One region of the Streptomyces sp. NPDC051921 genome, then DNA from elsewhere that is predicted to be linked to it. Evidence: riboswitches for the same ligand, from Rfam matches in the RefSeq annotation. Region 1 holds a riboswitch; each other region holds the start of a gene.
The links. Region 1 has a riboswitch for thiamine pyrophosphate ahead of AB0M16_RS31115 (thiamine ABC transporter substrate-binding protein). Riboswitches for the same ligand answer to the same signal wherever they lie in the genome.
Positions count from the first base shown of each region.

Region 2: another riboswitch for thiamine pyrophosphate. It lies ahead of thiO (glycine oxidase ThiO); the one in region 1 lies ahead of AB0M16_RS31115 (thiamine ABC transporter substrate-binding protein).
Region 3: another riboswitch for thiamine pyrophosphate. It lies ahead of thiC (phosphomethylpyrimidine synthase ThiC); the one in region 1 lies ahead of AB0M16_RS31115 (thiamine ABC transporter substrate-binding protein).

Region 1 is NZ_JBFAXU010000028.1:106,138-110,247, forward strand. It holds gene AB0M16_RS31110 (iron ABC transporter permease) at 1-976, opposite strand, end outside; gene AB0M16_RS31115 (thiamine ABC transporter substrate-binding protein) at 1,045-2,139, opposite strand; TPP riboswitch at 2,221-2,331, opposite strand; gene rlmN (23S rRNA (adenine(2503)-C(2))-methyltransferase RlmN) at 2,361-3,467, opposite strand; gene AB0M16_RS31125 (hypothetical protein) at 3,722-4,110, opposite strand, start outside.
Region 2 is NZ_JBFAXU010000022.1:82,302-86,411, reverse strand. It holds gene pknB (Stk1 family PASTA domain-containing Ser/Thr kinase) at 1-579, opposite strand, end outside; gene AB0M16_RS26900 (thiazole synthase) at 680-1,474, opposite strand; gene thiS (sulfur carrier protein ThiS) at 1,480-1,740, opposite strand; gene thiO (glycine oxidase ThiO) at 1,737-2,900, opposite strand; TPP riboswitch at 2,898-3,009, opposite strand; gene AB0M16_RS26885 (FAD-dependent oxidoreductase) at 3,200-4,110, shown strand, end outside.
Region 3 is NZ_JBFAXU010000013.1:210,401-214,510, reverse strand. It holds gene AB0M16_RS19415 (helix-turn-helix domain-containing protein) at 1-704, shown strand, start outside; gene AB0M16_RS19410 (SsgA family sporulation/cell division regulator) at 843-1,277, shown strand; gene AB0M16_RS19405 (YibE/F family protein) at 1,308-2,702, opposite strand; TPP riboswitch at 2,775-2,921, shown strand; gene thiC (phosphomethylpyrimidine synthase ThiC) at 2,916-4,110, shown strand, end outside.

The DNA of each region.
Region 1 (4,110 bases):
CGAGGAAGGTGCCGTTCTCGTCGACGTGCTGCAGCGCCCGGTAGTAGTCGAGGCCGTAGCCGGTGGGGGTGGCGAGGGAGCGTTCGACGAGGACGCCGAGCGGGGCGAGGATCAGCAGGCCGACGGAGAGCAGGACCGCGCCGAGCAGCAGCCACTGTCCGGCGCCGCGCGGCCGGGCCGCGGTCCGCTCCGGCGGGACGAGCCTCAGCGCCGTCTCCCGGCGCCGCACCATCCGCGCGTGCACGGCGAGGACCACGCCGACGGCGACGAACTGCACCATCGTGAGCACGGAGGCGGTGGACAGCTGGAGCCGGTCCGCGGTCTGCCGGTAGATCTCGGTCTCCAGGGTGGAGTACGCGGGGCCGCCGAGGATCTGCACGATGCCGAAGGAGCTGGCGGTGAACAGGAACACCATGAGCGCGGCGGCCGCGACGGCCGGGCCGAGCGCGGGCAGCGTCACCGTTCGCCAGGCCCGCCACCGGGAGGCGCCGAGCACCCGCGCGGCCTCCTCCTGGCGCGGGTCGAGCTGGGACCACAGGCCGCCGACGGTGCGCACGACGACGGCGTAGTTGAAGAAGACGTGGGCGATGAGGATGGCCCACACCGTGGTGTCGAGCCGCACGCCCCACCACTCGTCGAGCAGGCCCCGCCGCCCGACCAGCGCGAGGAACGCCGTGCCGACCATGACCGTGGGCAGCACGAACGGCACGGTGACGACCGCCCGCAGGATGCGCTTCCCGGGGAAGTCGAGCCGGGCGAAGACGTACGCGCCGGGCAACGCCACCAGCAGGGTGAGTGCCGTGGACGCGAGCGCCTGCCACAGCGTGAACCACAGGACGTCGAGGATCTCCGGCCGGGCCAGCGTGTCGCCGAAGCGGCCGAGCTCCCAGTGGCCGTCCGGCCTGAGCCCGCGCTCGACGATCGAGACGACGGGCCAGGCGAAGAAGACGGCGAAGAAGGCGACCGGCAGCACCATGAGGGCCAACCGCGCCGCCGTCCCCCGGCGGTCCGCTCGGACGGGGACCGCCGGGAGGCCTTCCCGGCCTACTTCAGGACGAGCGAGGTCCACTGCTCGATCCACTGGTCGCGGTTCTGGGCGATCTTCTCGGGCGCCATGGTCTCCGGCTTGTCGATCACCACGCCGTGCTTGGTGAACAGCTCGGGGAGGGAGGCGTCGTTGGCCACCGGGTTGACGAACATCTGCAGCGGCATGTCGTCCTGGAACTTCTTGGAGATCAGGAAGTCGATCAGCGCCTTGCCGCCCTCGGGGTTCTTCGCCCCGTTCAGGAGGCCGGCGAACTCGGTCTGCCGGAAGCAGGTGCCGGTGGAGACGCCGGTGGGGGCCACCTTCGGCTGCGGCTGGGCGTAGAGCACCTCGACCGGCGGGGAGGAGGCGTACGAGACGACGAGCGGGCGGTCGCCCTTGGCCTGCTTGCCGCCGGCGGAGCCGGAGAACTCCTGGTTGTAGGCGAGCTCCCAGCTGTCGACGGTCTTCACACCGTTGGCCTTGAGCTTCTTCCAGTAGTCCTGCCACCCGGCGTCGCCGTACTTCGCGGCCGTACCGAGCAGGAAGCCGAGGCCCGGGGAGGAGCGCTCGGGGTTCTCGACGACGAGGAGGTCCTTGTACGCGGGCTTGGCCAGGTCGTCGAAGGTCTGCGGCGGGGCCAGCTTCTTGTCGGTGAAGTACTGCTTGTCGTAGTTGACGCAGATGTCTCCGGTGTCGATCGGGGTGACCCGGTGCTCCTTGTCCAGCTGCAGCGCGGCCGGCACCCGGTCCAGGCCCTTGGCCTCGTACGGAGTGAAGATGCCGTTGTCGAGGGCCCGGGACAGCAGGGTGTTGTCGACGCCGAAGAAGACGTCGCCCTGCGGGGAGCCCTTGGTGAGGATCTCCTTGTTGACGGCCTCGCCGGCGTCGCCGCTCTTGAGCACCTTGACCGTGAAGCCGGTCTGCTTGGTGAACTCCGCCAGCACCTCCTTGGAGGCGTTGAAGGAGTCGTGGCTGACCAGGGTCACGGTCTTGGGCGCGGGCTCGCCGCTCTTGCCGGCCGATCCCCTGGCGCCTTCGGTGCCGCACGCGGCGAGGGTGGTGACGCCGAGCGCCGCGACGAGCGCGGCGGCGGCGGCCTTCTTGGTGTTCACGTGTTCTTCCTCCTGGGTGTGACCAGGAAGAGACGCGGCCCTGCCCGCGTCCGGGCGGCGGACGCGGGCAGGGCGCAACAGCTCGAGTTACGACCGAACTTCCTACCCAGAATGACCTGGGCGAGGTTCAGAGGGTCTGCGGTCTGACGGTCACCGCACTCTCAGCGCTGTGGCGCTCCCCTGTCGGAATATGCAGATGTGTTCGAGCTCAGAGTACAAGGTCAGCGTTCGGCGGCGGCCAGCTGTCCACAGGCACCGTCGATCTCCTGACCGCGGGTGTCGCGGACGGTGACGGGAACACCGTGGGAGGCGATGGCCTCGATGAACGCCTTCTCGTCCTCGGGGCGGGACGCGGTCCACTTGGATCCGGGCGTCGGGTTCAGCGGGATCAGGTTGACGTGCACCCGCTTGCCCTTGAGCAGGCGGCCGAGGAGGTCGCCGCGCCAGGCCTGGTCGTTGATGTCCCGGATCAGGGCGTACTCGATGGAGATCCGGCGGCCGGACTTCTCCGCGTACTCCCAGGCCGCGTCGAGGACCTCGCGGACCTTCCAGCGCGTGTTCACGGGGACGAGCGTGTCGCGCAGCTCGTCGTCGGGCGCGTGCAGCGAGACGGCGAGCCGGCACTTGAAGCCCTCGTCGGCGAACCGCAGCATGGCCGGCACCAGACCGACGGTGGAGACGGTGATGCCGCGCTGCGACAGACCGATCCCGTCCGGCTCGGGGTCCGTCAGCCGCCGGATGGCGCCGACGACCCGCTTGTAGTTGGCGAGCGGCTCGCCCATCCCCATGAAGACGATGTTCGAGAGCCGCGCCGGGCCCCCGGGCACCTCGCCGTCGCGCAGCGCGCGCATGCCGTCGACGATCTGGTGGACGATCTCGGCGGTCGACAGGTTCCGGTCGAGCCCGGCCTGCCCGGTGGCGCAGAACGGACAGTTCATTCCGCAGCCCGCCTGCGAGGAGATGCACATGGTCACCCGGTCCGGGTAGCGCATGAGCACCGACTCCACGAGGGTGCCGTCGTGCAGCCGCCACAGCGTCTTGCGGGTGGTGTCGTCGTCACAGGAGACGTGCCGCACCACCGACATCAGATCGGGCAGCAGTTCCCCCGCGAGCTTCTCGCGCGAGGCGGCCGGGATGTCGGTCCACTCGGCCGGGTCGTGCGCGTACCGCGCGAAGTAGTGCGTGGACAGCTGCTTGGCGCGAAACGGCTTCTCGCCGATCGCGGCGACCGCCTCCTTGCGCTCTGCGGGCGTGAGGTCGGCGAGGTGCCGCGGGGGCTGCTTGGCTCCGCGCGGGGCGACGAAAGTGAGTTCTCCGGGCTTGGGCATGGTGCTACCAGTGTCGCAGACGGCGGCCGGTTACCCGGTCCGCGAGCCTTCGGAGGCCGGGCGGACGGGCGGACGGGGACGCCCCGGAAGCGGGGGCGACCGGTCCTGAGACCCGTGTGCGCCCCCGCGCGGGGTGCCGGCGGTGGCCGCCGGCACCCCGGTCAGCGGCGGCCGTGAACAGGGTCACCCCCGCCGGCGCCCGGCCGTCGGTGCCAGTGAGCAGGCCTGCCGGCCGGCCCCCCGGCGGTGGCGGCTCAGTACTCGTCGCCGCAGCCCAACGCCGTCTCCTGGCCGTACTGGTTCGTGCGCTGCACGCAGGCGTGGATCCGGTAGCCGGGGCCGTCGTAGTAGAAGTAGGTGTAGCTCCACTGGTCCCCACGCTTCAGGTGGTGGGTTCCGCTGACCTGCTTGTACACGTAGCCGCCGCTGAGCGTGCGGCGCTCCAGCCAGAAGTGGCAGACGCTGCCCAGGGGCACCGAGTCGTCCGCGAAGAACTCGCCCCGGGCCTGATAGGTCTCCGAGCTGTCGAAGTCCTGCACCCGCATGTTGGCGTGGCAGCCCGCGACGTTCTTGTAGATGATCCCTTCCCATTCGGTGGCGTTCGCCGGGGTCGCGACGCCCAGGGCAAGCGTGAGACCGGCGG
Region 2 (4,110 bases), on a different contig from region 1:
GGCGGTGCCGTGCTCGATCTGCTCCGGGGCGAGGTACGAGACGGTGCCGAGGACGGCACCGGTGGTGTCGGTGGCCGAGCCGACGGCCCGGACGAGCCCGAAGTCGGCGACCTTCACCCGGCCGTCGTCCCCTATCAGCACGTTCTCCGGCTTCATGTCGCGGTGCACGAACCCGGCCCGGTGCGCGGCGCCCAGCGCGGCGAGCACCGGCTCCAGGATGTCGAGCGCCGCCCGCGGCCGCAGGGCGCCGCGTTCGCGCAGCACGTCGCGGAGGGTGCACCCGGCGACGTACTCCATGGCGAGGTACACGTAGGCGCCGTCCGCGCCCTGGTCGAAGACCCCGACGACGTTGGGGTGCGCCAGGCGGGCGACGGACTTGGCCTCGCGCATGAACCGCTCCACGAACGCGGCGTCCGTGGCGAGGTCCGGGTGCATCACCTTGAGCGCGAGTTCCCGGTCGAGCCGGGTGTCCAGGGCCCGGTAGACCGTGGCCATCCCGCCGACGGCGATGCGCGCGTCGACGCGGTAGCGGCCGTCGAGCAGCCGCCCGACGAGGGGGTCCTGAAGGGTCGTGTCCACGGCGTCGAGTCTACGAGGGCCCGCACCCGCCCCCCGCCCGTCGCCCCGGGACTGCAGCCCAGCTGTGACGCGGGCCGCGGCCCCGGGGCGCGCGGAGCGGTCAGAAGGCCGGGCGTTCCGGATCCAGCCGGGCGCGGCCGTCGCGGGGCGAGGAGGCCTCCGCGAAGTGGCGGCGGGGGATGCGGCCCGCGCGGTGCGCGAGGCGGCCGGCCTCGACCGCGTGGCGCATGGCCTCCGCCATGAGGACCGGCTCCTGGGCCCGGGTCACCGCGGAGGCGAGCATCACCGCCGCGCAGCCCAGCTCCATCGCGAGCGCCGCGTCCGAGGCCGTTCCGGCTCCGGCGTCCAGGATCACCGGTACGCCGGCCCGCTCCACGATCAGCTGGAAGTTGTGCGGGTTGCGGATGCCGAGGCCGGAGCCGATCGGCGAGCCCAGCGGCATGATCGCCGCGCAGCCCACGTCCTCCAGCTTCTGTGCGACGACCGGGTCGTCATTCGTGTACGGAAGGACGACGAAGCCGTCGTCGACCAGCGTCTCCGCCGCGTCGAGCAGCTCCACCGTGTCCGGCAGCAGCGTCCGCTCGTCGGCGATGACCTCCAGCTTGATCCAGTTCGTGCCCAGGGCCTCGCGGGCCAGCCGGGCCGTGAGCACCGCCTCGCCGGCCGTGAAGCAGCCCGCCGTGTTCGGCAGCACCCGGATGCCGAGCCGCTCCAGCACGGACAGGACCGAGCCGCGCACGTTCGGGTCCAGGCGGCGCATGGCCACCGTGGTCAGCTCCGTACCGCTCGCCACGAGGGAGCGTTCGAGCACGTCGAGGCTGGGAGCCCCGCCCGTGCCCATGATCAGGCGGGACGAGAAATCCGTGCCGCCGAGCGGGAAGACGTCGTCGGACATGGCGCTCAACCTCCCTGCACCGCGGTGAGGACCTCGACCCGGTCGCCGTCGCCGAGCAACGTCGTGGCCCACTCGCCGCGCGGGACCACCGTCTCGTTGAGGGCGGCGGCCACCCCGGAGGGCGCCGCGGTGAGGGTCGCCACGAGTGCGGCGAGGGAGACGGGGCCGGTGAGGGTGCGGGCCTCACCGTTGACGGACACGGTCACGGAGCCGCGCACGGACGCGTGCGCGGTGGCGTTCGGGGACTCGTTCAGGGGCGCGTTCATGCGTGCTCCAGGTGCGCGGGGGAGAAGCGGCGGGCGGTGAAGGCGCGTGCCTCGTCGGGCAGCGTGCCGGAGGTCAGCGCGTCCGCCATGACGTCGCCGGTGACGGGGGTCAGCAGGACCCCGTTGCGGTAGTGGCCGGTGGCCAGGTGCAGCCCGGGCAGGGCGCTGGGGCCCAGCAGCGGCGCGTTGTCGGGTGAGCCGGGCCGCAGCCCGGCGCGGGTCTCGGTGAGCGGCAGCTCGGTGATGCCGGGCACCAGCTCGTGCGCGTCGCGCAGCAGCTCGTACACCCCGCCGGCGGTGACGGTGGTGTCCCAGCCGAGCTCCTCGCTGGTGGCGCCGACGACCAGTTCGCCGTTCTCGCGCGGCACGAGGTAGACGTGGCTGCCGCGGACGACCGCGCGGACGGTCCGGGAGAGGAACGGGGCGTAGGCGGGCGGCACCCGCAGGCGCAGCACCTGACCCTTCACCGGCCGCACGGGCGGCAGGACCTCCGCCGGTACGCCGTCGAGCCGGCCGCTCAGGCTGCCCGCGGCCAGGACCACCTGCTCGGCGTCGAGCGCGGTGCCGTCGGCCAGGGAGGCGCCCCGGGCCCGGTCCCGCTCCACCGTCAGGCGCTCCGTCAGGGCCCGGTGGAAGACCACGCCGGCCCGCTCGCAGGCCGTCACCAGCGCGTCGGCGAGCCGGCGCGGGTCGACCTGGTGGTCTCCGTCCACGCGCAGTCCGCCCCGGACGCCCGGGGCCAGCATGGGCTCCAGACGGCGGCACTCGCGGCCGTTCAGCCACTCCGAGGACAGCCCGCAGCGGGTCTGCAGGGCGTGCAGCTCCCGCAGGTGGGCCCGGTCGTCGGCGTCGAGCGCGACGGCGAGGGTGCCGCAGGCGCGGTAGCCCACGTCATGACCGGTGGCCTCGGCGAGCTCGTCGACGAAGCCGGGGTAGCGTCGGGCGGACTCGAGATTGAGCCCGAGCAGGGTCTCCTCGCCGTAGTGGAGTTCGGTGACGGCGGCGAGCATCCCCGCCGCCACCCGGGCGGCCCCGCCGCCCGGTTCGGGGTCGGCCACGGCGGTGCGCAGTCCGCGTTGCGCGGCCCGCCAGGCCGTGACCAGGCCGATGATGCCGCCCCCGATGACGAGGACGTCAGACGTGGTGCGTGTACGCGACATGGGCGTCCAGCCCCTCCCTTCGCCGGCATGACCCGGATCAGGTTCGTACGGTCGGAGGCCGGCCAGCCTCCCTCTCAGCCCGGTCGTCCGGGCTCCCGCGAGTGCTTTACGGCGGCCAGACTAACCGCCGTCGACCGAGCGCCACAGGGCCCCTCCCTTCCTGACGGTCCGTCAGATGCGTAAGGTGGTCGGGTGAGCGAGCGGAGGCGGACACAGTGAGCGAGCAGCAGCAGGCACCGGCGGACGAGCGGCGGGCGCCGCGCCCGGCCGGACGGCACGTCGTGATCGTGGGCGCCGGGATGGCGGGCGTCCAGACCGCCGTCGCCCTGCGCGAGCAGGGCTTCGCCGGCCCCGTCACCCTCATCGGCGCCGAGCCCCACCAGCCCTACGACCGCCCGCCGCTCTCCAAGGCCGTCCTCCTCGGCAAGGCCGAGGACTCCGCCTTCGACGTCGACTTCGAGGCCCTCGACGTCGAACTCCGCCTCGGCGTCGAGGTCACCGGCCTGCGCGCCGCCGACCACGAGGTCGACACGGAGACCGGCCCCGTCCCTTACGACACGCTCGTCGTCGCGACCGGCGCCCACCCGCTCACCCTGCCCGGCAGCGAGGGCGTCCCCGGTGTCCACCTGCTGCGCACCCTCGACGACGCCGCCCGGCTCAAGCCCGTCCTGGAGAGCCGCCACGACATCGTCGTCGTCGGCGCCGGCTGGATCGGCGCCGAGTTCGCCACCGCCGCCCGCCAGGCAGGCTGCGCCGTCACCGTCGTCGAGGCCGCCGACCGCCCCCTCGCCGGCGCCCTGCCCGCCGAGGTCACCGCCCCCATGGGCGCCTGGTACGCCGAGAGCGGCGCCGAACTCCGGCTCCACGCGCGCGTGGAGCACGTCGAGGAGGGCAGGGTGGTCCTCACCGCCGACTCCACGGACTTCGGCGCCACCGGCGCGCCGCGCGAGCTGCCCGCCGACGCCGTCGTCGTCGGCATCGGCGCCCGCCCCGCCACCGGCTGGCTGGAGCGCTCCGGCGCCGCCCTCGACCCGAGCGGCGCGCTCACCGCCGACGACCGCCTGCGCACCTCGCTGCCCGACGTCTACGCCGTCGGCGACTGCGCCTCCTTTCCCTCCGCCCGCTACGGCGAGCGGCTCCTCGTCCACCACTGGGACAACGCCCTCCAGGGCCCCCGCACCGTCGCCGCCGACATCCTCGGGGCGGCCGC
Region 3 (4,110 bases), on a different contig from region 1:
TGGAGGCCGTCGGCTCCCACGAGGACGGGGCCCCCGCCAAACAGCTCGCGCGCGAGGCGGGCCTTCCGCTTCCCACCGCGTACCACCTGCTCCGCACCCTGACGCACGAGGGCTATCTGCGCCGCGAGAAGGGTGTGTTCGTCTTCGGCGACGCCGCCGGTCGGCTGGTCGGCGGCGGAGTTCTGCAGAATCGTCGCACCAAGGTCGAGGACTCTCTCGCCCACTGGCGGGACTCCATCGGTGTCCCCGTCTACTTCGCGATCTACCGCGAGGGCGAGATCGAGCTCGTCGCCGTCGCCGACACCCCCGCGGCCCCCGCCGTCGAGGAATGGGCGGACTTCCGGGAGACCGGGCACGCGCACGCCATCGGGCAGTGCCTGCTGAGTCAACTGGATCTGAAGAGTCGTCAAGACCACCTCGACCGACATCCGGTGGACGCCATCACGCCATATACGGTGCGTAATCGACGTTCCCTTTTGGACCGTTTGGGCGGTATGGGGCGAATGGAGCCCCTGGTGGAACGTCAGGAATATGCGCTCGGCACGGTCTGCGCCGCAATCCCCCTCACCGCCGGGTCGACCGCGGCCGCCATGGCGATTTCCCTCCCCCTTCACCAGGAAGAACGGTTGCTGCCGGCGATCGCGCGGCTACAGAACGAGATCGGAAAGCTCTTCAGCTCACTCGCGTTCTCTATCAGTATCTGAAAAATCACTCCTTGTGATCTGCTAGTGCGTACAGCACGATTGCGTCAAGAGGGCCATGGGGGATCATTCCTGGCCGTTTCAACCACAGCTTTTTCGGCAGCGTGTTTACACAACTGCTCATCTACTGCGGGGTACATGATGCGAGAGACGGTTCAGGCCGAGGTCCTGATGAGCTTCCTCGTCTCCGAGGAGCTCTCCTTCAGGATCCCGGTGGAACTGCGATACGAGACCCGCGATCCCTATGCGGTGCGGATGACCTTCCACCTCCCCGGAGACGCCCCGGTGACCTGGGCGTTCGGGCGGGAGCTGCTGCTCGACGGGATCAACCGTCCCAGCGGCGACGGTGACGTCCACATCGCCCCGACCGACCCCGAGGGGCTGTCCGACGTGATGATCCGGCTTCAGGTCGGGGGCGACCGCGCCCTGTTCCGGGCGAGCGCGCCGCCGCTGGTCGCCTTCCTCGACCGTACGGACAAGCTCGTCCCGCTCGGTCAGGAACAGACACTGGGCGACTTCGAGGACAGCCTGGAGGCAGCGCTCGGACGCATCCTGGCGGAGGAGAACGCCGGCTGAGCCCGCGTCACCCGCTCGCTCGACCGCGCGTCACTTGGCCCGTCGGCGGCGTCCGCCCCTGCTCGGGCGCTGCTGCCCGGCCTCCGGCCGGTCGGCCGAGACCACCAGCGCCGCGAGACCGGTGGTGACCGGCACCGAGGCGACCAGACCGATCGAGCCGATCAGCGTGCGGACGATCTCCTCCGCGACGAGTTCGCTGTTGGCCACCGTCCCCACGCTGCTCTGCGCGATCGAGAAGAGCAGCATCAGCGGAAGCGCCGCACCGGCGTACGCGAGGACCAGGGTGTTCACCACCGAGGCGATGTGGTCGCGGCCGATCCGGATGCCGGCCCGGTAGAGCGCCCGCGGCCCCATCGTCGGATCGGCCTGGTGCAGCTCCCACACCGCCGAGGTCTGGGTGACGGTCACGTCGTCGAGCACACCGAGCGAACCGATGATGACTCCGGCGAGCAGCAGACCGGACATGTCGATCCCCGGAAAGAGTCCGTGGATGAGACCGGTGTTGTCGTCGGTGTTGCCGCTGAGTGCGGCCCAGCCGATGAAGAACGAGCCGAGCAGCCCGATCAACAGCAGCGACACCAGCGTGCCGAGCACGGCCACCGACGTGCGGGCCGAGAGTCCGTGACACAGGTAGAGCGCGATCAGCATGATCGCGCTCGCGCCGACGATGGCGACCACCAGCGGATTCGATCCCTGGATGATCGCCGGCAGGATGAAGAAGGACAGCACGAGGAAGCTCGCGGCGAGCGCGATCAGCGCCATCACGCCGCGCATCCGGCCGACGACGACGACCGCCAGCGCGAAGATGCCCGCGAGCACGAAGAGCGGCACCTTCCGGTCCACGTCGGTGACCGAGTACTGCAGGTCGCGCGGGGCGTCGGGGGCGTACGCGACCACCACGCCCTGCCCCTCGTGCAGCTGCCTCGGCGCGTCCGGCTGCACGATCTCGGTGAAGGTACGGCCCTTCTCCGGCCCGCTGGTGACCATGACGGTCGCCTTCGCGCACTGCCCCTGCTGCCCGTTGACCGCCTCGCGACCCTCCGGGGTGGAGGTGTCGCCGGTCGGCGGCACCTGGGCGGCGTTCACGTCCTTGCAGTCGATGTGCGCGACGGCGGTGACCTTGCCCTGCTCGGTCTGGCGGTCGAAGCCGACGCCCGTCCGCTGGTGCGCCGGGGTGCTGCCCGGCCACAGCACCAGCAGCCCGACGGCCACAGCGGTCGCGAAGGGGATGAGGACCGCGGCGATGACCTTCCGCAGATGCCGGGAGACCGGCGCCGCGGGCCCGTGGCTGTGCGCGTGACCGTGTCCGTGGCCGCCGCCCCCGCTCCCGTGGCCCGGGCCGCCGGGCCCGTCCCCGTGGCCCTGACCAGGCCCGTGGGCATGCCCGTGGTCGTGCGGTTCGTGGGGCTGATGCGTCGAAGTCACCGACCGATCATCGCAAGAACAGTCGGGGGCCCACTGTTCAGCACGGCCGACATGACGCTAGCGTGGTGGCACCTTTGCACACGCGGGAGCTCGGAGCACCGGGCTGAGAGGGCGCTGATCACCGTACACACGTACTGACGTACGTACGGGAGGAGGCTGCGCCGACCGCCGAACCTGTTACCGGGTAATGCCGGCGTAGGGAGATTCGGTCTCATGACCATTCAGGATGCACGCACGCCTGCCTCCGACCAGACGGACGGCCGGAACGGCCAGGGCGAGCGCACGCCGGGCTGGCACAAGGGATACGTCGAGGGCTCCCGCCCCGACCTCCGGGTGCCCGTCCGTCAGGTGCACCTCACCAACGGCAAGGACGTGACGCTGTACGACACGTCCGGCCCGTACACCGACCCCACCATCGACACCGACGTCCGGCGTGGCCTGCCGCCCCTGCGCGAGAACTGGATCATCGCGCGTGGCGACACGGAGGAGTACCCGGGCCGTCCCGTCCGCCCCGAGGACGACGGCATCAAGCACACCTCGCCGCGCGGCGGTGGGCTGAGGAACCTCGACGCGGTGTTCCCGGGCCGCCCGCGGCTGCCCCGTCGTGGCCGCGACGGCCAGGCCGTCACGCAGCTCGCGTACGCCCGGCGTGGCGAGATCACGCCGGAGATGGAGTACGTCGCGATCCGCGAGAACGTCTCCCCCGAGGTCGTGCGGGAGGAGATCGCGGCCGGCCGCGCCGTGCTCCCGGCCAACGTCAACCACCCCGAGATCGAGCCGATGATCATCGGCAAGCGGTTCCTGGTGAAGGTCAACGCCAACATCGGCAACTCCGCGGTCACCTCCTCCATCGAGGAGGAGGTGGAGAAGATGACCTGGGCGACCAAGTGGGGCGCCGACACGGTCATGGACCTCTCCACCGGCCGCAACATCCACACCACCCGCGAGTGGGTGCTCCGCAACTCCCCCGTGCCGATCGGCACCGTGCCGCTCTACCAGGCCCTGGAGAAGGTCGACGGCAAGGCGGAGGAGCTGACCTGGGAGATCTACAAGGACACGGTCATCGAGCAGGCCGAGCAGGGCGTCGACTACATGACGGTGCACGCCGGCGTGCTGCTGCCGTACGTGCCGCTGACCGCCCGCCGCAAGACCGGCATCGTCTCGCGCGGCGGCTCGATCATGGCCGCCTGGTGCCTCGCGCACCACAAGGAGAACTTCCTCTACACGAACTTCGAGGAGCTCTGCGAGATCCTCGCGGCGTACGACGTCACGTACTCGCTCGGCGACGGCCTGCGGCCCGGCTCGATCGCGGACGCCAACGACGCGGCGCAGTTCGCCGAGCTGAAGACCCTCGGCGAGCTCAACACGATCGCCAAGCGCCACAACGTGCAGACGATGATCGAGGGCC